DNA from 3 places in the Janthinobacterium sp. EB271-G4-7A genome. Region 2 is predicted to be linked to each of the others. Evidence: predicted binding sites of a transcription regulator. Region 2 holds the regulator's gene; each other region holds the start of a gene.

Region 1 (7,694 bases), on a different contig from region 2:
CATGGTGGCCAGGTTCATGGTCTGGCCAAACCAGGCCGTGCCGGACGTGGGCCGCGTCTTGCCCGTGATCACATCCATCATCGTCGTCTTGCCCGCCCCGTTCGGGCCGATGATGCAGCGCAATTCGCCCACGGAAATATCGAGGCTGAGCTTGTTGATGGCCTTGAAACCGTCGAAGGACACGCTGATGTCTTCCAGGTACAAAATGGCGCCATGCGTCGTATCGACGCCCTCGCCTTTCACGCGCGAGTACGTCGGCCCCGCTTCCGCGCTGGCCATGCCGGGCAACATGCGGATACTCATGCGGCCTCCTCTGCCATGGCGGCGGGTTTTTTACGTTTGAGCTTGTTCAGCACGCCCAGCATGCCCTGCTGCATGAACAGCGTGACGACGATGAACAGCAAGCCCAGCGCGAACAGCCACAGTTCCGGCAAGGCAGCCGTGAACCAGCTTTTCAAGCCGTTGACGGTGAAGGCGCCCAGGATGGGACCGATCAGGGTGCCACGTCCGCCCACGGCCACCCACACGACCATCTCGATGGAGTTCGCCGGCGACATTTCGGACGGGTTGATGATGCCCACCTGCGGCACGTACAGGGCGCCGGCGATGCCGCACAGCACGGCCGACAAGGTCCAGACAAACAGCTTGAACCACAGCGGGTTGTAGCCGAGGAACATCAAGCGCGCCTCGCTGTCGCGCACGCCCTGCAGCACCCGGCCAAGTTTCGAGCGGACGATGGCGCGCGCGCCGATCAAGGCCGCCAGCAGGAAGGCCAGGGTCAGCAGGAACAGCACGGCCCGCGTGGCGGGCGCCGTGATGCTATGGCCGAGAATAGTCTTGAAATCCGTGAAACCGTTGTTGCCGCCAAAGCCAGTGTCATTGCGGAAGAACAGCAGCATGAAGGCATATGTCATCGCCTGGGTGATGATAGAAAAATACACGCCCTTGATGCGCGAGCGAAAGGCAAAGTAGCCAAACACAAAGGCGAGCACGCCCGGCACCAGCACGACGAGCGCCATGCAGTACCAGAAATGTTCCGTAAACGCCCAGTACCAGGGGTAGGTTTTCCAGTCGAGAAAGACCATGAAGTCGGGCAGGCTGCTGTGGTACTGGCCCTGGTCGCCGATGGCGCGCATCAGATACATGCCGTGCGCATACGCGCCCAGGGTAAAGAACACGCCGTGGCCCAGGGACAATATGCCCGTGTAGCCCCAGACGAGGTCCAGCGCCAGCGCGGCCAGCGCATAGCACATGAACTTGCCCACCAGCGCCACCGTGTAGGCGGACACGTGCAACGCATGCCCTTCGGCAAACGCCAGGTTAAAAACCGGCAACAACGCCGCCAGCACCGTGCATGCGGCAATCGCCAGCCAGACGGGCCGCGTGAACAGGCCAGGCTTGGATTGATAGGAGGTAGTCATTCGACGCTGCGTCCCTTCATGGCAAACAGGCCCTGCGGCCGGCGCTGGATGAAAATGATGATGAACACCAGAATGGCGATCTTCGCCAGCACGGCGCCCGCCACCGGTTCGAGGAATTTGTTGACTTCACCCAGCCCCAGCGCGGCAATCACGGTGCCGGCCAGCTGGCCCACGCCGCCAAGCACCACCACCATGAAGGAATCGACGATGTAGCTTTGGCCCAGGTCCGGCCCCACATTGCCCAGCTGCGACAAGGCCACGCCACCGAGCCCCGCGATGCCGGAACCGAGGCCGAAGGTCAGCATGTCGACCTTGCCCGTGGCCACGCCCACGCAATCGGCCATGCGGCGGTTTTGCGTGACGGCCCGCACGAACAGGCCCAGGCGCGTCTTGTTCAGGATCAGCCACACGGCCACGACGACGACGATGGCAAAGCCGATGATGGCCAGGCGGTTGTACGGCAGCACGAGGCCGCCCAGCACGGTGACGCCGCCCGACATCCAGGCGGGATTGGCCACTTCCACGTTTTGCGCGCCGAAGACCGTGCGCACGGCCTGCATGAGGATCAGGCTGATGCCCCAGGTGGCCAGCAGGGTTTCCAGCGGCCGGCCATACAGCCAGCGGATCACCGTGCGCTCCAGCATCACGCCCACCAGTCCCGCGACAAAAAAGGCGGCCGGCAAGGCGGCCAGCAGATACGCATCCTGCAAGCCAGGCAGGTAGCTGCGGAAGAACAGCTGGCACAGGTAGGTCGTGTAAGCGCCTATCATCAGCAATTCGCCATGCGCCATGTTGATGATGCCCATCAAGCCAAACGTGATGGCCAGCCCCAGCGCGGCCAGCAGCAGCACGCTGCCCAGCGAAATGCCGTAGAACACATTGCCGGCGAACTCCATGCGCGCCACCCGTCCCTTGATCTGGCGCATGGTCTCGATGGCGGCCAGCTGCACGGCCTCGTCCGGCTCGCCGGCTTTGCCATCTGGTCCTTTCTCCAGCATGGCTTGCAGCACGGGCAGCAATCGGGCATCGCTGCTGCCCGCCAGCGCCTGCACGGCGGCCTTGCGCATGGCGGCGTCGGGCGCATGCAGGTTGGCGCTGGCGATCAGCACCTGCAATATCTGTTTGATGTCAGCATCGTTTTCCTGCGCCAGCGCCTTGCGTATCAGGGGAACCTGCGCGGGATCGACGGATTGCTGCAGCGCCTGCGCGGCGGCCAGCCGGGTGCTGCGCTCCGGCGCCAGCAGTTGCAGGCCCGACAAGGCGCCCGCCACGGCCGCGCGCAAGCGGTTGTTGACCATCACGCCGTCGATGCCATCGGGCAGCGGCACATTCTTGCCGAGCGCAGGGTCAAGCGCCTGCTCGCCGTCGACGATATACACCTTGCCGTCGGGGGCCGCATATAACTGATCGTCCTGCAAGGCTTGCAGCACCCGGGCGGCCTCGGGCGTAGCCAGGGCGGCGATCTGGGCGACGGCCGCGATCCTGGTGTCGGGATCGTCGCCGGACAGCGCTTTTAGCAGATCGGGGGGGATTGCTGCCTGCGCCAGCGAGGATAGCAACAGGCAGGCGAGGACCAGCAGTTTGGGGATGAACCTCATTGTAAGTTCCATGGAAAAACTGCACGGGGCGAGCACTTACCCCAAAGGCGAGGACTGGGGTCGGACCCTCAGGGTCCGACCCCGGCATTTGCTGGTGGGTGATAGCGCCTACAACTTCTGCTTGCCCTCATTACCCTTGATAAACGGGCTCCACGGCTGGGCGCGTATCGGTTCCTTGGTTTTCCACACGACATTGAATTGCCCGTCGGCCTTGATCTCGCCGATCATCACGGGCTTGTGCAGGTGGTGGTTGGTCGGGTCCATGGTCAGGGTAAAACCGGACGGCGACTTGACGCTCTGGCCCGCCATGGCGGCGATCACCTTGTCCGTGTCCGTCGATTTCGCTTTTTCCACGGCTTGCGCCCACATGTGGATGCCCACATAGGTCGCTTCCATCGGGTCGTTCGTCACCACCGAACCCGCGTTCGGCAGCTTTTGCGCCACGGCATACGCTTTCCACTGCTTGATGAAGGCCGTATTGACGGGGTTCTTGACGGATTCAAAGTAATTCCACGCCGCCAAGTGCCCCAGCAGGGGCTTGGTATCGATGCCGCGCAATTCTTCCTCGCCCACGGAAAACGCGACGACGGGCACGTCCGTGGCTTTCAAGCCCGCATTGCCCAGTTCCTTGTAGAACGGCACGTTGGAATCGCCATTGATGGTGGAAATGACGGCCGTCTTGCCGCCCGTGGAAAATTTCTTGATGTTGGCGACGATGGTTTGATAGTCGGCATGGCCGAACGGCGTGTAAACCTCGCTGATATCGCTATCCTTGACGCCTTTGCTTTTCAGGAAGGCGCGCAGGATCTTGTTGGTGGTGCGCGGATACACATAATCCGTGCCCAGCAGCACGAAGCGTTTGGCGCCGCCACCATCCTTGCTCATCAGGTATTCCACGGCAGGAATCGCTTGCTGGTTCGGCGCGGCGCCCGTATAAAACACATTCTTTTCCAGCTCCTCGCCCTCGTACTGGACCGGGTAAAACAGCAGGCTGTTGAGTTCCTTGAACACCGGCAAGACGGATTTGCGGGACACGGATGTCCAGCAGCCAAACACGACAGCCACTTTATCCTGCGCCACCAGCTGGCGCGCTTTTTCCGCGAACAAGGGCCAGTTCGACGCGGGATCGACGACGACGGCTTCCAGCTTCTTGCCCAGCACGCCGCCCTTGGCATTGATCTCGGCGATCGTCATCAGCGCCACATCCTTGAGCGACGTTTCGGAAATGGCCATGGTGCCCGACAGGGAGTGCAAGATGCCCACCTTGATCGTGTCGGCGGCCAAGGCTGCCTGCATGGTGGTGGACATGGCCAGGGCCAGTGCGCCGGCGGCGGCCGCTTTCAGGATGATGCGTCGTGTCATGGGGACTCCTGTGATGGGTTCGTGGGGGTCGAGCTGGGTCTGCCATGTTGTTAAAGCAGAATGCATGCCAGCACCGGCAGGCGTCCGCCATGGTGCAAGCGGCGCTCGCCGCACGAAAAAAAACCTGGCTGCACAAGGACTGTGCAGCCAGGTTTCAAATTGCCGTAAAACGGTGCGCAGGACGCAGCAATCCCGGCATCAATCCTTGCGCGGAGCTCCACGCAGGCGGCGCCAGCCCTTGCGGCCCAGCGGGAACAGCAGCACGAAAGCGATCAGCCACGGCAGGATGTAGGCCATGGCAGTGATGGCGTTGGCCACGCCTTCCGACAGGTTTTCCGTGAAATTGCCCAGCGCGCGCTTGACGGGCCGCCAGAACGATTGCCTGCCTTCGGCGCTGATGGCCACGTTCAACAAGTCCGTATCGATGCGCTGCATCAACAGCGCATTGGCGGCCGTCGCCTGCTCCAGTTCCACTTGCACGGTGGCCAGTTCCTTGGTCACCTTGATGAGGGCATCGACGTTAGTGCCCGAACGTTTTTCCAGGTCTTGCAATTGCGCCTGGTATTGCTTGAGCATTTCCAGGCGTTTCTTGCTGTCGAGCACAGGACGGCCCAGGTCTTCCACCTTGGTGCCCTGGCTGGTGACGTCGCCTTCGGCCGCGACCAGCGCGACGAGCTTCTTGATGCCGGCCGGCTTGGCGCGCATGCTGATGCGCGCATGCACGTAGCGGCCGCTGTCGACGCTGGAATCGAGCAGCAGGCAGCCGTTTTCCGTATCGGCCTTGCAGGCGGCGACCACTTTTTCATACAGGGGCCGCACTTGCGCCTCGCGCGTATCGACGCTGACATTATGTTCATAGGCAAGGAACTCGCTGCCCTTTTCCTTGCCTTCGAGACGCGCGGCGCTCGACTGCCCGCCGCTCTCGCCCTTGCTGCCGCAGCCGGCCAGCAGCAACAGTCCAAACAGGCATATGGATATTTTTTTCATGGTTTCTTTCTTTGGATTATTTTTGCAGCGGCAACAATTCGATATCGGGCAAGTGCGCCGCCACGTCCTGCACGGTCGCATGGCCCGTCAGGGACGCCACCACCTGCGGCAACGGTTCCGGCCAGATTTCCGGCAAGTCGCGCTCCTCGGGCGCCAGCACGGGAAAGGCCAGCTGTTCCCGTGGCGGCGTGAAGGCGGCAGCGACGCCGGGCTTGTTGCCGCGCGCATCGATGCGGTACCAGCCAAACTCCTGCAGATGCACGGCGTTCAAGCCATGCAGGCAGAACGGCGGCCCCGCTTCGCCCACGGCCAGGCGTTGATAGCACAGGCCGGCAGGAATGCCGTTGGCGCGCAGCAGCGCGGCCAGCAGATGGCTCTTCGCATAGCAATAGCCAGTGCCGTGCTGCAAAACGTCGGAAGCGCGGCAGGTGACGGGATTGCGCTGGTAGTCCCAGCTGTGCGCGATCTCGTCGCGCACGAAGGCAAAGCAGCGGGCCGCGATGGCGGCGTCGCCCACCGCGCCTGCCGCCAGTGCAGCCGCCTTGGCGCGCACGGCAGGATGATCGCTGTCGATGTAAGTGCTGCTGGCTAGATACGGGGAAAAGTCGGTAGACATGGCGTCAAGGTCATGCAAAAAGATAATGCGCGATTCTAGTCGAAACGGCACGAAATCGAGCGTTTCCTTGCGCAGGAACAAAGAAAAACCACGCCTCAGGCTTACTGCGCGGGGGGTAGCGACTTTGGCGGCGGCCCGGTAGCTGGTATCATGCGGGCAAACGCAGCCGGCCATATTGGCGCGGCACATGCACTACCCTGCGAAGCGGACCTGCCCTCCGGCGCGCCGCCGACGCCTCCCTACAGATCAGAGAAACGAGTTCCCTATGAGCACATCATCGTCGCACCCATCGTTCTGGCGCCGTGTCCCGCTGGCCTTCGGCGCCTTCTTCAGCACCCTGTCGGACGCCGCCTATGCGGCCCGCGTGGAAAAGCTGTCCCTGCCCGAGGCGGCGCCCGCCGCTCCCGTCGCGCCAGTGGCCCCTGCCCCGGCGCCCGCCGCCGCGCCCGTCATTTTGAAAGAAGCGACGCCGGACGCCGCCCTGCAATTGCTGGCCCTGCTGCAACGCGAAGCGCGATTGATCGACTTCACCCAGGAAAACCTGGGCAGCCATGCCGATGCCGATATCGGCGCGGCTGCCCGCGTGGTGCATGAAGGCTGCGCCAAGGTCATGCGCGAGTATTTCACCATCGAGGCCGTGCGCCAGGAAGCCGAAGGCAGCCGCATCGTCCTGCAGGAAGGTTTTGATAGCGCCCAGGTACGCCTGACGGGCAATGTGGTCGGCTCAGCGCCGTTCACGGGCACCCTCAGCCACCGCGGCTGGCGCGCCTCCAGCGTGCGCCTGCCGAAACTGAGCGAGCAGCACGACGCCGCCATCCTGGCACCGGCCGAGGTGGAACTGTGAGCGACACGATCAACCCTACCCCGCGCTACGCCATCGGCATCGACCTGGGCACCACCCACAGCGCCCTGTCATATGTCAACCTGGTCGAGAGCGACGGCGAAAAGTCCAGCCATGGCGTACTGAAAGTGCCGCAACTGTCGGCGCCGGGCACCGTCGAAGAGCTGTCGCTGCTGCCATCGTTCGTCTACCTGCCGCACGCCGATGAAGTGGCGGCGGGCGACCTGGCCCTGCCCTGGGTCACCGAGGAAGCCGAAGCGCCGTTCGTCGTTGGCGAAATGGCCCGCAGCCGCGGCGCCACCACGCCGATCCGTTTGGTGTCGAGCGCGAAAAGCTGGCTGTGCCACCCGGGCGTGGACCGCCGCGCGGCGATCTTGCCTAACGACGCGCCGGCCGAAGTCGCGCGCATTTCGCCCATCACGGCCGCCACGCGCTACCTGACGCACTTGCGCCAGGCCTGGGACAACGCCCACCCGCAAGCGCCGTTCGCCGAGCAGGAAATCACCGTCACCATTCCCGCCTCGTTCGACCCGGCAGCGCGCGAGTTGACGATGGAAGCGGCGCAGGCGGCCGGTTATTCCTCATTGACCTTGCTGGAAGAGCCGCAAGCGGCCCTGTACAGCTGGATCCAGACCAGCGAAGGCCGCTGGCGCAAGGAAGTCAAGCCGGGCGACATCATCCTGGTGGTCGACGTGGGCGGCGGCACCAGCGACTTTTCGCTGATCGCCGTGCTCGAGCGCGACGGCGTGCTGGAACCGCACCGCGTGGCCGTCGGTGAACACATCCTGCTGGGCGGCGACAATATGGACCTGGCGCTGGCCCACCTGGTGGCCCGCAAGCTGGCCGCCAACGGCACCCAGCTCGACGCC
Region 2 (7,694 bases):
GTCCGCTGCGCCCGAAGCCGGCGATCAGCACGTGTTTCTGCGACGCCATGGTGCGCGTGGCGATCTTGGTCAGCGCCAACGATTGCATCATCCAGTCGTTGGCCGCCAGTTTCATGACGATGGCGTCGGACTTGGCGATGAGGAAGGGCGCCACCAGCATCGACAGCACCATCGACGCCAGCACCACCTGCACGACGAACGGGTCCATCAGCTTGATGCCGCCAGCCAGGTTCAGCAGCACGAAGCCGAACTCGCCGGCCTGCGCCAGTCCCAGCCCCGTGCGCAGGGCCACGCCGTTGCTGGAGCCGAACAGCCGGGCCAGGCCCGCGATCAGGGCGAATTTCAGCAGCACGGGGCCGCACAGCAGCAGCAAGACGAGCCACCAGTTCTCAAACACCACACGGATATTGAGCAGCATGCCGACGGTGATGAAGAACAGGCCCAGCAGCACGTCGCGGAAGGGCTTGATATCCTCTTCCACCTGATGCTTGAATTCCGTCTCGGAAATGAGCATGCCAGCAACAAACGCTCCCAGGGCCAGCGACAGTCCTGCCCGTTCCGTGATCCAGGCCGCGCCCAGGGTAATCAGGAGCAGGTTGAGCATGAACAACTCTTGCGAGCGGCGTTTGGCGACGATGGTCAGCCAGCCGCGCACCAGCTTCTGGCCGATGAAAAGCAGCAAGATCAGCACCACCAGGGCCTTGCCGCCGGCCCAGGCCAGGGTTTCGGCCAGGTTGTCCGAATCGCGCGTGAGGGCGGGAATGAGGATCAGCAGGGGCACGACGGCCAGGTCCTGGAACAGCAAAATACCGATGATCTTGCGGCCGTGTTCGCTTTCGAGTTCCAGCCGTTCCGTGAGCATTTTCGAGACGATGGCCGTCGACGACATGGCCAGCGCGCCGCCCAGGGCGAAGGCGGCTTGCCAGCTCAGGTGGATGTAGGCGGACAGGTAATGTCCGACGAACCAGCCGAAGAAGACGGTGGCGATGATGGTGGTGACCACCTGCGCCATGCCAAGGCCGAAGACGATGCGCCGCATGGCGAGGAACTTGGGCAGGGAAAACTCGAGCCCGATGGAAAACATCAGGAAGACGACGCCGAATTCGGCCAGAGTGTGGCTGGCCTCGTTTTCCGCCGCCAGGCCCAGCGCGTGGGGGCCGATGACGATGCCGACGGCCAGGTAGCCCAGCATGGGCGGCAAATGCAACATTCTGAAAGCGACCACGCCCAGCACGGCGCTGCCGAGTAACATCAGGGTCAGTTCAAGCGAGGAAAACATGGGTTGCCCGGTGCGGTCAATGGAAATCGTTGTTTGTTGTGACTGGCAAGTTTTTTGCTTTCCTAATTCGTTTATACTTTGGGCATGAGTGTAACCCATGAAAAAACAATGCTGAAAGCTTTTGATCGAATTGACATGCAAGCGACGACCGAGCGCGCCGTCGCGCTGGCCCGCACCACCTTGCAGATCGAGTCCGACGCCATCGTTGCGCTGCACGCGCGCCTGGCCACGGACGACAGCGTGGGCCGCGCCGTGGCGATGTTGTTGCAATGCAAAGGAAGAGTCGTCGTCTCCGGCATTGGCAAATCCGGCCATATCGCGCGCAAGATTGCCGCCACCCTCGCTTCCACCGGCACGCCGGCCCTGTTCGTGCATCCGGCCGAAGCGGCCCATGGCGACCTGGGCATGGTCACTTCGGAAGATGCTTTTATTGCCATATCGTACTCCGGCGAATCGTCGGAACTGATGGCCATCATGCCCGTCGTCAAGCGCATGGGTGGCGTGCTGATTTCCATGACGGGCAAGCCGAATTCGAGTCTGGCGCAATTGGCCGACGTGCACCTGGATATTTCTGTTGAGAAAGAAGCCTGTCCGCTGAACCTGGCGCCGACGGCCAGCACCACCGTCACTCTGGCCCTGGGCGACGCGCTGGCCGTGGCCTTGCTCGACTTGCGCGGCTTCAAGGAAGAAGATTTCGCCCGCTCGCACCCGGGCGGCGCCCTGGGCCGTCGCCTGCTCACGCACGTGCATGATGTCATGCGCAGCGGCGAACGCGTGCCGAAAGTACCCGTGCAGGCTTCCTTGCTGCAGGCGCTGGAAGAAATGACGAAAAAAGGCATGGGCATGACGGCCGTCGTCGACGCGGACAACCGTCCCGTGGGCGTGTTTACGGATGGCGACTTGCGCCGCATGTTCGAGCGCGTGCAGGATTTCACGCAAGTGGCGATCCGCGACGTCATGCATGCGCAGCCGCGCAGCATCGCGCCCGAACGCCTGGCCGTGGACGCCGTGGCCGTGATGGAGCAGTTCCGCATCAACCAGATGCTGGTCGTCGATGCCGACGGCAAACTGGTGGGCGCGCTGCATATCCATGATCTGACGCAAGCGAAGGTGATCTGATGGATAGCGTGGCGGACAACCTGGCCCGCGCGGCCAAGGTCAAACTGATGATCTTTGACGTCGATGGCGTGCTCACCGACGGCAGCCTGCATTTCGGCCCGGACGGCGAGATGATGAAAACGTTTAATGTGTATGATGGCCTGGGCATCAAGCTGCTGCAGGAATCGGGCGTGCAGACGGCCATCATCAGCGCGCGCCGCTCGCCCATCACGGCGCGCCGCGCGCAAGACCTGGGCATTACCCACGTGCACCAGGGCGGCCACGACAAGCTGACGCCGTTTCGCGAACTGCTGGCGCTGACGGGCTTGACGGAAGAGCAATGCGGCTATATCGGCGACGACGTCATCGATGCGCCCATCCTGAAACGCGTCGGCTTTGCCGTCAGCGTGCCGGGCGGACGCCCGGAAGTGCAGGGCCTGGCCCACCATGTGACGCAGGCCGGCGGCGGCCGCGGCGCGGTGCGCGAGATCTGCGAATTCCTGCTGCGTGCCCAGGACAATTATGCGCGCGTCATGGCGCCGTTCCTGGAGTGAGGCGCGCCGCCTCGCCAGTGACATTTGAAAGAGTGAAGCCCTATGCGTAAGCCAGGAGGCGCCCATCGCTGGCGCATGATCTTTACCGTGCTGGGCGCGGTTGTTGTCGCGCTGGGCAGCTTTTGGCTGCTCGAGGTGATGAACAAGAATAGCCAGGACATCACGGCCAGCAAGCATCTGGATGAGCCCGACTATTTCATTACCAATTTCAGCCTGGTGCGCATGGACTTGACGGGAAAACCCAGCTATATCGTGTCGGGCACCAAGCTCACGCATTATCCGCTGGACGATTCGTCCGATATCGACCGGCCCTTCGTGCGCAAGCTCACGCCAGGCATGCCACCGATGAACATGAATGCGGAACTGGCGCATATCGATCAGGACAATACCCGGCTGCAACTGCACCGCAATGTCGTGATCGACCGCGTGGCCAGTCCGAAGGCGCAGAACCTGACAGTCAAGACGGAAGCGCTGACGGTGTTCCCGGATGAGGAAAGAATGGAAACGGACGTGCCTGTCGATATCCTGACGGGCACCTCGCGCCTCAATGGCATCGGCATGAAAGCCAATAACGCCACCGGCGTGGTGGAAGTGCAGAATGCGCTGCGCATGGTCCTCCCGCCGAAACCGCGCCCGGCCGCGGCGGCAAAATGACAGAATGAAACAAGGAAACCATACTATGAAGAACATCTTGCTGTTGACCGTATTTTCCCTGGCCATCATGGGCGTGGCGCATGCCGAGAAGGCCGATTCCGAGAAGGAAGCCGTCATCACGGCACGCAGTGGCCACGTCGATGACATCAAGCAGGTGCGCACCCTGACGGGCGACGTCGTGCTGGTCAAGGGGACCCTGACCATGAAGGCGGGTCGCGCCGTGATCACGGAAGATCCGCAAGGCTACCAGTTTATTACCTTCTGGGCCGATCCCGGCAAGCTTGCCACCTTCCGCCAGAAGCGCGATGGCGCGGGCGACCTGTGGGTGGAAGGCGAAGCGGAGCGCGTGGAATACGATAACAAGACGGAAGTGGTGAAACTGTTTTCCAGGGCCAAGCTGACGCGCCTGGAAGGCACGAAAGTGACCGACGTGGCCAATGGCGCCTTCATCTCGTATGACAGCCGCAAGGAAGTGTTTGCGATGGAAAATTCCAACAGCGGCACCAGCACCCCGGATGGCGGCAGCGTGCGCATGGTGATCCAGCCGAAAACCAAGGCACCGGCGGCGGAGAAAGCGCCGGCCACGCCCGCGCCAGGAAAGAAATAATGGACAATACTCGTTGCGGCAGCACCCTGATCGTTCGCGGGCTGCAAAAAACCTATGGCAAGCGGCAAGTCGTGCATGATGTCTCGCTGCAAGTCGAATGCGGCGAAGTGGTGGGTTTGCTGGGCCCGAACGGCGCCGGCAAGACCACCTCGTTCTACATGATCGTCGGCCTGGTGCCGTCCGATGGCGGCAGCATCGATATCAGCGGCGTGGACATCTCCAGCCTGCCGATCCACCGCCGCGCGCAGATGGGCCTGTCCTACCTGCCGCAGGAAGCGTCCGTCTTCCGCAAGCTGACGGTGGAAGACAATATCCGCGCCGTGCTGGAAATTCAGACCGTCGAAGGCCGTCCGCTGACGAAGGCCGAGATCGAGGTGCGCCTGGATAAATTGCTGGCTGACTTGCAGATTGAAAAGCTGCGCGAGAATCAGGCCCTGTCCCTGTCCGGTGGCGAGCGCCGCCGCGTGGAAATCGCCCGCGCGCTGGCCACCGATCCCCGTTTCGTGCTGCTCGACGAACCGTTCGCCGGCGTCGATCCGATCGCCGTGATCGAGATCCAGCGCATCGTGCGTTTCTTGAAGGAGCGCAATATCGGCGTGCTGATCACCGATCATAATGTGCGCGAGACGCTGGGTATCTGCGATCGTGCCTACATCATCAACCAGGGCTCGGTACTGGCGTCGGGACGCCCCGACGACATCATCGCGAACGAGTCGGTACGCCGGGTCTATCTGGGCGAACACTTCCGCATGTAAGCCAATGAAACAATCATTGCAGCTGCGCACTTCGCAGCACCTGGCACTGACGCCGCAGTTGCAGCAATCGATACGCCTGTTGCAATTGTCTACCCTGGAATTGCATCAGGAACTAGAGCAATTGCTGACGGACAATCCCTTGCTCGAGCGCCTCGATGATCCGCTCGACCGCTCGCTGCGCCTGCTGTCCGATGGCGCCTTGAGTTCCACGGCAGCGCCGGCCGAAGCGCCGCCCCAGCCGCCAGGCCAGGAAGCGCCCACAGCGCCGGCCGAAGCGGAAACCTTTGACGGCGATGCCGGCGAGGGTCCTGCCGCCGCGGATGGCGGCGACAGCGACTGGAGCGAGGCGAGCCGCGGCAAGGCGCCCGACGACGAAGATTCGCGCCCGCAACTCGAAGCCCATCACTGCACCCTGCGCGAACACCTGATGGAGCAGATGCGCGTGACGGTACTTGAATTGCGCGACCGCGCGCTGGTCGAGCTGATCATCGACGCGCTCGACGACAATGGCTACCTGGAAGAGTCGCTCGAGGACATCCTGGCGCGCCTGCCGGAAGAGCTGGAAATCGACGCCGACGAGATGCGCACGGCCTTGTCTCTCTTGCAAAGTTTCGATCCGCCCGGCGTGGGCGCGCGCAATGCCTCCGAATGCCTGGCGCTGCAAATCAAGCGTTTGCCGCACATCGCCATGGTGACGCGCCGCATGGCCCTCGTCATCGTGGAAAAGCACCTGGCCTGGTTTGCCCAGCGCGATTTCAACAAGCTGAAAAAAGCCCTCGATTGCGACGATGAAGACTTGCGCGAAGCGCAGACGGTGATTCGCCAGTGCAATCCGCATCCGGGCGCCGTGTTCGCCTCGGACGTGTCCGATTACGTGGTGCCCGACGTCGTCGTCAAGCGCGCGCGCAATGGCTGGCAAGTCACGCTGAACAACGATGTCATGCCGCGCCTGCGCGTCAATGCCATGTACGCCAACTTGCTCAAGCAGGGCAAGGGCGAGGGCGCCATGGGCGCACAGTTGCAGGAAGCCAAGTGGCTGATCAAGAATATGCGCCAGCGCTTCGACACGATCCTGCGCGTGGCGCAGGCGATAGTAGAAAGACAAAAGAACTTTTTCTCGCATGGGGCCGTTGCCATGCGTCCCCTTGTGCTCCGTGAAATAGCTGATACACTGGGTTTACACGAGAGTACTATCTCGCGGGTAACAACTCAAAAGTACATGCTGACCCCGCACGGCATGTTCGAGTTGAAATATTTCTTTGGTAGCCACGTCGCCACCGAAGCGGGGGGCGAAGCGTCATCGACGGCGATACGGGCATTGATCGTGCAACTGACAGGAGCAGAAGACCCTAAAAATCCTTTATCCGACAGTAAGATTGCGGACATGCTGGGGGAACAAGGCATGGTGATTGCGCGACGTACTGTTGCCAAATACCGGGAAGCGTTGAAAATTCCGCCAGTGAGCCTGCGTAAGTGTTTGTAAGTTTTTTTCGGTTCCTCTGCGGGCCGGATAGGATGGACCGCACGAACCCGATCATCTTTAGGAGTGTGTATGAATCTCACCATCAGCGGACATCATCTCGAAGTGACACCAGCCATCCGTGAATACGTACAAACGAAGCTGGAGCGCGTGAAACGTCATTTCGATCAAGTCATCGATATCGCCGTGATTCTGACCGTGGATAACCTCAAAGAGAAAGAAAAACGTCAAAAGGCTGAAGTCAACCTGCGTTTGAGCGGCAAGACTGTCTATGTGGAAAGCTTGGCGCACGACCTGTACGCCGCGATCGATACCCTGATCGACAAGCTCGATAGGCAAGTGATGAAATACAAAACCAAAGTGCAAGGGCACGGTAAAGAGGCGATCAAGCATCTGCCAGACAACTCCGAGGAAGAAGCCGTCGTCGCCGTCTAAGGCCACCCGCTTCCAGCAGTTGTGATCAACTAAGGGCGCACATCTTGCGCCCTTTTTTGCGCCTGGACCTTTTGAGCGCAATGTTCGCCGCGCAGGGGCTAAAATGTTTGCACTTTCACTTCTTTCCTGCCTGCCATGAGCGACTTCGTCCAGACTTCCATCCGCAACCGCACGGGCCATATCGTGCTCGACCGTCCGAAAGCCTTGAATTCCCTGTCGCTGGAGATGGTGCGCGCCCTGAGCGCGGCCTTGCTGGCCTGGCGCGACGATCCGCAGGTGGATGCCGTGGTGATCCGCTCCAGCAGTGAAAAAGCCCTGTGCGCCGGCGGCGACATCCGTTTCTTTTACGATGCCGGCCTGGCCACGCCGCAAGGCGGCAGCGCCATGCTGGAAGATTTCTTTACGGAAGAATATGCTTTAAATCATTTAATTCATTTCTACCCGAAACCGTATATCGCCGTGATGGATGGCGTGGTGATGGGCGGCGGCATGGGCGTGGCGCAAGCCGGGCCGGGCAACCGCCTGCGCATCGTGACGGGCCGCACGCGCATGGCCATGCCGGAAGTCAATATCGGCTTGTTTCCCGACGTGGGCGGCAGTTATTTTCTATCCCGCCTGGCCGGCCAGCTGGGCCTGTACCTGGGCTTGACGGGCTTGACGATCAACGCGGCCGATGCCCTGTACACGGGGCTGGCCGATGTCTACGTGCCTGAGGCGCAGATGGGGGCGCTGCTGGACCTGTTCGAATCGACGCGGGGCGAGGCCTTGCCTGTGGCCATCAAGGCGCTGGCGGCGCCTTTCCAGGCCGAGGCGGGGGTATCTCCCCTGGCCA
Region 3 (7,694 bases), on a different contig from region 2:
CATCGAGATCGATCTCGCGCGTCAGCACGGCCGGCTTGCCTGGAAACAGGGCCGTGAACTGGGCATCGGGGCTGCGATAGTCGCGCCAGTCGAATTTCGGACTACAGGCGGACAGGACGCTGGCAGCCGCGAGCGTCGCCAGGACGAGGGAAAGTGATGTTTTTTTCATCAGCAGATGGTAGCAGCGCCGTCCATCACGCGCAATCGTGCACGCGTGGGGCTCATGGCCGCCTTATATTTCACGCAGTACGCGCCGGTACTGGATCGCTTCGGCAACATGTGGCTGCACGATGGCCGGGCTGCCCGCCAGGTCCGCGATGCTGCGCGCCACGCGCAGTACCCGGTGATAGGTGCGCGCGGACCAGTGCAGACGCGTCATGGCGCCATGCAGCAACTGTTCGCCATGCTTTTCAAGGCGACAATGCTGCTCGATTTCCGTGTTGCTCAGCTGCTGGTTCGATTTTCCCTGGCGCGCCAGCTGCAAGGCATAGGCTGCCGCTACCCGCGTGGCGATCCGCTGCGTGCATTCTCCGGCACCGGCCTGCCGGCCCAGCGCGGCCGGCGGCATGGCGGCCACTTCAATCTGCAGGTCGATACGGTCGAGCAGCGGGCCGGACAGGCGATTGTGATAGCGCAGCACGGCGTCTGGCGTGCAGCGGCAGCGGCCGGAAGCGTGCCCCAGATAGCCGCACGGGCAGGGATTCATGGCGGCGATCAGTTGAAAGCGGGCAGGAAACTCGGCCTGGCGGGCCGCGCGTGAAATGCTGATCACGCCCGATTCCATGGGCTGACGCAGCACATCGAGTACCCGGCGCTGGAATTCGGCAATTTCATCGAGAAACAGCACGCCGCAGTGGGCCAGCGAGATTTCTCCCGGGCGCGGTACGTTGCCGCCACCCACCAGTGCCACGCCGGATGCTGTCTGGTGCGGGGAGCGATAGGGCCGCCGTTTCCAGTGTTCCACCTTGAAGTGGCCGCCCAGCGAATGCACGGCAGCCGATTCCAGCGCTTCTTCATCGCTCATGGGCGGCAGCACGCCGGGAAAGCGGCTGGCCAGCATGGTCTTGCCTGCGCCTGGCGGCCCCACCATCAAGACGTTGTGACCGCCCGCTGCCGCCACTTCCAGTGCCCGCCGCGCCTGCTGCTGCCCCTGCACGTCGGCAAAGTCGGGATACGGAAAAGCGTGCGCTACCAGCACGGGCTGGTGGCGTTGCAGGGCGTTCTGGCTGGCGTGCGCGGCAAAATGCGCGCAGACCTCGAGCAGGCTGTGGGCGGGATAGATGCAGGCATCGCCGACGAGAGCGGCCTCGTCCGCGTTTGCCTGCGGCAGGATGAAGGCGCGTGGCGCGCCCGACTGGTTGCGCTGCATGGCAAAGGTCATGGCCAGGGCGCCGCGGATGGGGCGCAACTGGCCTGAGAGCGACAGTTCGCCCGCGAATTCATAGTGATGTAATTGATCGCCCGGCAACTGGCCGGAGGCGGCCAGGATGCCCAGTGCAATGGGCAAGTCGAAGCGGCCCGATTCCTTGGGCAAGTCCGCTGGTGCCAGATTGGCCGTGATGCGCCGCGCCGGCATTTCAAAGCCGCAGTTTTGCAACGCGGCACGAACACGGTCGCGCGATTCCTTCACTTCCGTATCCGGCAAGCCGACAATCGTAAACGAAGGCAAGCCGTTGGCAAGGTGGACTTCGACACTTACCTCGGGCGCCTCCATGCCGGCCAGGGCGCGGCTTTTCAGGACGGCCAGGCTCATCAGACTCCCCTGTAGCGCGGGCGCGGGCAGGATCAGTCTAGCGCTAGAAACGCCGCCAGGCTTGAGGTATGCCAGCAAGGCCGTCAATAACGGGCCCTGCCGGCCGCAGTTTACGCCTTGGTGTCGTTCAGGCGCGTTTCCAGTTCGATCAGGCGCAATTCCAGTGCGTCCAGTTTGGCGCGGGTCTTGGCCAGTACTTGCGCCTGGATATCGAATTCCTCGCGCGTGACGAGATCGAGGCGGGCGAAGCCCTGGGTCATCATCGACTTCACGTTTTTCTCGATATCCTTGGCCGGCGAGTTTTCGATGGCTTGATGGATCTTGCCTTGCAAATCGTTAAAGAAGGTATTCATGTCCATGGTCAGTCCTTTTATGGTGCGGCCTGTGCATCGCACCATTGCGGTGCACAGCGGCGTTAATCTGGTGCGAATCTGGGCAAATTCACAATGCTTTAGCAGCCCGTACCCGCATGCCCAGAGGCTTGTAGGGTATGTGTGGCCGGAAACGCACCTGTCAAGGTGGCAATGGAGCTGGCACGTATTCTGCTAAAGAAGGTATGAACGCTTTGTGATCTCCAGCCAAGATTTTAAACCTCAACCGCTTTAAAAGTTCAATAAAAGGGAATCGCCATGAAGAATCTGTCCAAGAACATGACTTTAGCTGCAGCGTTGACGCTGGCCATGACCGCCATATGCGGTAGCGCCATGGCCCAGGATGCAGTGGCGGCGCCTGCTGCGGCCGAAGCCGTGCCTGATAACGTGGTGAGCTATAACGTGGCGCTGACCAGCGACTACCGTTACCGCGGCCTGTCGCAAAGCCGCTTGAAACCGGCCATCAGCGGCGGCGCCGACTATACCCATAACCCGACGGGCCTGTATGTGGGCACCTGGTTGTCGAGTATCAAATGGATCAAGGATGGCGGCGGCGACACCAATCTGGAATGGGATATCTACGGCGGCAAGCGGGGCGAGATCAGCAAGGATTTTACCTATGACGTGGGCGGCCTGTACTATTTCTATCCCTCGAATGGACTGAGCACCAATGCCAACACCTTCGAGCTGTACGGCCAACTCGGCTATGGCCCGATATATGTCAAATACTCGCATTCGACGACGAATCTGTTCGGTGTCGCCGACAGCAAGAACAGCGGCTACCTCGACGTGGGTGCCAACGTCGAGGTGCATGATGGCTACATGCTGAACCTGCATGTCGGACGTCAGAAGGTCGAGCACAACGATTCCCTCAGCTACAGCGATTACAAGATTGGCGTGACCAAGGACTTCGGCGTGGCGACCGTTTCCCTGGCGGCCGTCAAGGCCAATAACGTATCGCTGGCTCCGAACGGCAAGAATCTGGCGAAATCCGGTCTCGTGCTGACCGTGTCCAAAACCTTTTAAGCGAGACTGCCATGAAAATGATTACTGCAATCATTAAACCGTTCAAACTGGACGAAGTACGCGAAGCTTTGTCGGCTATCAATGTGCAAGGCATTACCGTCACGGAAGTCAAGGGCTTCGGCCGCCAGAAAGGCCACACGGAACTCTACCGTGGCGCCGAGTATGTCGTTGATTTCTTGCCAAAGACCAAGATCGAAGCGGCCGTCGATGACGCCATTGTCGACCAGGCCATCGAAGCGATCGAAGGTGCCGCGCGTACCGGTAAAATCGGTGATGGCAAGATTTTCGTCTACAACCTGGAACAGGTTATCCGCATCCGTACCGGTGAAACCGGCAACGAAGCGCTCTAAGGGGAATATTGATGCATAAAAATATAACAAAATTGCTAGCTGGGATAGCCTGCCTGTGTGCGTTTGGCATTGCCACGCCAAGCTTTGCCGATGCGCCCGCCAAGACGGAGGCGGCCACAACCACGGCCGTCGCCGCTCCCGCCGTCACGCCGGTTCCTGACGCAGCGCCTGCCGCCGCCGCTCCGGCCCCCGCTGCTGCCGCGCCAGCCGCCGCGCCTGTCGCCAACAAGGGCGATACCAGTTTCATGATGATCAGCACCTTGCTGGTGATCTTGATGACGATCCCCGGCCTGGCCCTGTTCTACGGCGGACTGGTGCGCTCGAAAAACATGCTGTCGGTGCTGATGCAAGTGTTCATGGTGTTCGCGCTGGTCATCGTGCTGTGGTGTATCTACGGCTACTCGATCGCCTTCACGGAAAAAACCGCCTTCTTCGGTGGCTTCGACCGCCTGTTCCTGAATGGTATCTGGGATCCGGCCAAGGGTACGTTTGCCGCCGCCGCCACCTTCAGCAAGGGCGTCGTCATTCCCGAGTTCGTCTTCGTTGCTTTCCAGGGCACGTTTGCCGCCATCACTTGCGCACTGATCGTCGGCGCCTTTGCCGAGCGCGCCAAGTTTTCCGCCGTGCTGGCCTTCGTCGTGCTGTGGTTCACGTTCGCCTACCTGCCAGCGGCTCACATGGTGTGGTTCTGGACCGGGCCTGACCTGATCACCAGCGCCGCCACCTCGGCCAGCGAAGCCCTGAAAGCGGGCTGGATCTGGCAAAAAGGCGCGCTGGACTTCGCCGGCGGCACCGTGGTGCACATCAATGCCGCTGTCGCCGGCCTGGTGGGCGCCATCATGATCGGCAAACGCGTCGGCTACGGCCGCGAATCGATGGCACCGCACTCGCTGACGATGACCATGATCGGCGCGTCGCTGCTGTGGGTGGGCTGGTTCGGTTTCAATGCCGGTTCCTCGATGGAAGCGGGCGACGTGGCTGCCCTGGCCTTCGTCAACACCTTGCTGGCAACGGCCGCCGCCACCCTGTCGTGGGTGTTTGGCGAGTGGATCAGCAAAGGCAAACCTTCCATGCTCGGTGGCGCGTCCGGCGCCGTGGCCGGCCTGGTGGCGATCACCCCGGCGGCCGGCTTTGTCGGCCCGATGGGCGGCCTGGTCATCGGCTTGCTGGCCGGTGTCGTCTGCCTGTGGGGCGTGAATGGCCTGAAACGCCTGATCGGCGCCGACGATTCGCTCGACGTGTTCGGCGTGCATGGCGTGGGCGGTATCCTCGGTGCCTTGCTGACGGGTGTGTTTGCTGCGCCACAACTGGGCGGCCAGGGCGTATTCGACTATGTCACCAACAAGATGTCGGCGGATCCGTACTCGATCGGCCACCAGGTGTGGGTGCAGGCGCAAGCGGTCGGCACCACCATCCTCTGGTCGGCCATCGTCTCCGTCATCGCCTATAAACTGGTCGACATCGTCATCGGCCTGCGCGTACCGGAAGAAGAAGAGCGCGAAGGCCTCGATATCACCAGCCACGGCGAGCAAGCGTATCATGGCTAAATAGCAATTATCTGGCATGCCAGCGCCCCGGCGCGGCATGTTCAGCTGGAAAAGGCACCTCATTGAGGTGCCTTTTTTTCGTTGTGGGAATGTAAAAGGTCTTTAAAACAAGGCTTTTGCCCCGATTTGGGGTACTTACACGGTAATATAGTCGGCAGTTCTGTGTGCTTTTTTGAATACTGCACATAATTTAAGGATGTAACTATGGTTCCCCATCTCGTCACGGCCCTGACCGGACCGCTGCTCGACCTCGAAAAAAAGATTCTGGCCGCGACGCCGGCCATTGAGCGCTGGTTTCGCATGGAGTGGCAAGAACACACGCCGCCCTTCTATTGCTCGGTAGACTTGCGTAACGCCGGCTACAAGCTGGCGCCCGTCGATACCAATCTGTTCCCAGGCGGTTTCCATAACCTGGCCACGGAAATGCTGCCCTTGTCCGTGCAGGCGGCCATGGCCGCCATCGACAAGTATTGCCCGGACGCCCGCAACCTGCTGATCGTGCCGGAATTGCACAACACTACGCCGCAGTATCTGCAGAACGTGGCGCGCCTGATGCAAATCTTCCGCCAGACGGGGCTGCACGTGCGTTTCGGCTCCTGGTCGCCCGACATCACCCAGCCGACACCCTTGGCGTTGCCAGATGGCAACATGCTCGTCATCGAGCCGCTCGTGCGTCTGAACAATGGCCGCCGCCTGGGCTTGAAGGATTTCGATCCGTGCACGATTCTGCTGAATAACGACTTGTCAGACGGCATCCCCGATATCTTGCAAAATATTCATGAGCAAAGCCTGCTGCCGCCCTTGCACGCGGGCTGGGCCTTGCGCCGCAAGAGCAACCACTACACGGCTTACGATGAAGTGGTGAAAAAATTCGGCAAGATGATCGATGTCGATCCGTGGATGCTCAATCCCTTCCACGCCAAGTGCAGCGACGTCAACTTCCAGGAAGGCGAGGGCGAAGATGCGCTGGCCGCCAGCGTCGACGTGCTGCTGGCCAAGATCCGCAAGAAATACAAGGAATACGGCATCAAGGAAAAGCCTTTCGTCATCGTCAAGCCCGATGCGGGCACGTATGGCACGGGCATCATGACGGTGCGCGACGCCAGCGAAGTGCGCGACCTGTCGCGCAAGCAGCGTGACAAGATGTCCATCGTCAAGGATGGCAAAGTCGTCACCGACGTGATCATCCAGGAAGGCGTGCCGACCTTTGAAAGCATCAAGGATGCCGTGGCCGAACCGGTCGTCTACATGATCGACCGCTACGTGGTGGGCGGTTTCTACCGCGTACATGCTGAGCGTGGCGTGGACCAGAACCTGAACGCGCCCGGTTCGCAGTACGTGCCGCTGGCATTTGCCCAGCAGCATGCCGTGCCGGACTTGAAGGCCAAGCCGGGCACGGCCGCGCCGAACCGCTTCTATGTGTATGGCGTGGTGGCGCGCCTGGCCTTGCTGGCCGCGTCGCTGGAAATGGAGCGCACGGACCCGAATCCCGAGGTGTATTGATCCACCAATGAGGCTTGCCGGGCGCGCCGACTACCGCGCCTGGCGATCTCGGCTAGAATCAAGCATTCCTTATCCAGGCTCCCCGATTGGACGCACCATGAAAATTGCATTCCTTGCCGACCCGCTGGCAGGCTTCAAGACTTACAAAGATTCCACCTTCGCCATGATGCGCGAGGCCGCCAAACGCGGCCATGCCGTGTACGCCTTCGAACAGAAGGACATGGCGCTGGAAGAGGGCATCGTCACGGCACGGGTACAGCACATCGAGCTGACGGGCGACGAACACGACTGGTACAAGGTGGTCTCCACCGAGGAAGTACGCCTGTCGGCCCTGGACGCCATCATCGAGCGCAAGGATCCGCCCTTCGACATGGAATACGTGTACGGCACGTATCTGCTGGAGCTGGCGGAAAAGCAGGGCGCCTGCGTCTTCAACAAGCCGTCCGCCATCCGCGACAACAATGAAAAACTGGCCATCGCCCAGTTTTCCGAATTCACCTCGCCGACCCTGGTGACGTCGAACGAAGCGCGCCTGCGCGCCTTCCACGCCAAGCACCAGGACGTCATCTTCAAGCCGCTCGACGGCATGGGCGGCACGGGCATCTTCCGCGTCAAGGCCGATGGCCTGAACCTGGGCGCCATCATCGAGACCCTGAGCGAGAACGGCGCGCAAACCATCATGGCGCAGCGGTTTATCCCCGACATCGACAAGGGCGACAAGCGTATCCTCGTCATCGGGGGCAAGCCGGTGCCATTTTCGCTGGCGCGCATCCCGCAGGCGGGCGAAGTGCGGGGCAACCTGGCCGCCGGCGGCACGGGCGTAGCGCAGCCATTGACGGCGCGCGACCTGGAAATCGCTGAAAAGCTGGGTCCGATCCTGGCCGCGCGCGGCCTGATGCTGGTAGGATTGGACGTGATCGGCGACTATCTGACGGAAGTCAATGTCACCAGCCCGACCTGCTTCCAGGAAATCATGCAGCAGACGGGTTTTGACGTGGCTGCCATGTTTGTCGACGCCGTCGAGCATGGCGTTGCGCAAACGCAGCAGCGCTAGAAAGTGGAATGGCTATGGTAGGGATTTTGCTCATGACACATGCACCGCTGGGACAGGCATTCATCGCCGCTTGCGCGCATGTGTTTCGCG

Evidence for each region. The regulator sigma-54, encoded in region 2, starts transcription at its own class of promoters, with help from an activator protein. The targets are predictions, from matches to a motif close to TGGCANGNAANCTGCTTT.
Region 1: urtA (urea ABC transporter substrate-binding protein) is a predicted target of sigma-54. The motif match lies at 4,434-4,451, and genes of this name have one in related genera.
Region 3: IGS58_RS26290 (TorF family putative porin) is a predicted target of sigma-54. The motif match lies at 2,285-2,302, and genes of this name have one in related genera.

What each region holds. Positions count from the first base shown of each region.
Region 1 covers NZ_JACYMI010000001.1:1,801,809-1,809,502, reverse strand. The annotation lists gene urtD (urea ABC transporter ATP-binding protein UrtD) at 1-303, opposite strand, end outside; gene urtC (urea ABC transporter permease subunit UrtC) at 300-1,421, opposite strand; gene urtB (urea ABC transporter permease subunit UrtB) at 1,418-3,019, opposite strand; gene urtA (urea ABC transporter substrate-binding protein) at 3,128-4,381, opposite strand; gene IGS58_RS08250 (DUF4349 domain-containing protein) at 4,580-5,368, opposite strand; gene IGS58_RS08245 (transglutaminase-like domain-containing protein) at 5,385-5,984, opposite strand; gene IGS58_RS08240 (DUF2760 domain-containing protein) at 6,250-6,828, shown strand; gene IGS58_RS08235 (Hsp70 family protein) at 6,825-7,694, shown strand, end outside.
Region 2 covers NZ_JACYMI010000005.1:194,895-202,588, reverse strand. The annotation lists gene IGS58_RS25790 (monovalent cation:proton antiporter family protein) at 1-1,279, opposite strand, end outside; gene IGS58_RS25785 (KpsF/GutQ family sugar-phosphate isomerase) at 1,364-2,398, shown strand; gene IGS58_RS25780 (KdsC family phosphatase) at 2,398-2,931, shown strand; gene lptC (LPS export ABC transporter periplasmic protein LptC) at 2,974-3,585, shown strand; gene lptA (lipopolysaccharide transport periplasmic protein LptA) at 3,611-4,192, shown strand; gene lptB (LPS export ABC transporter ATP-binding protein) at 4,192-4,947, shown strand; gene IGS58_RS25760 (RNA polymerase factor sigma-54) at 4,952-6,430, shown strand; gene hpf (ribosome hibernation-promoting factor, HPF/YfiA family) at 6,500-6,862, shown strand; gene IGS58_RS25750 (enoyl-CoA hydratase/isomerase family protein) at 6,998-7,694, shown strand, end outside.
Region 3 covers NZ_JACYMI010000006.1:1,033-8,726, forward strand. The annotation lists gene IGS58_RS26275 (hypothetical protein) at 1-169, opposite strand, end outside; gene IGS58_RS26280 (YifB family Mg chelatase-like AAA ATPase) at 233-1,753, opposite strand; gene IGS58_RS26285 (accessory factor UbiK family protein) at 1,864-2,112, opposite strand; gene IGS58_RS26290 (TorF family putative porin) at 2,383-3,150, shown strand; gene IGS58_RS26295 (P-II family nitrogen regulator) at 3,162-3,500, shown strand; gene IGS58_RS26300 (ammonium transporter) at 3,512-5,047, shown strand; gene gshA (glutamate--cysteine ligase) at 5,252-6,550, shown strand; gene gshB (glutathione synthase) at 6,648-7,604, shown strand; gene IGS58_RS26315 (PTS sugar transporter subunit IIA) at 7,619-7,694, shown strand, end outside.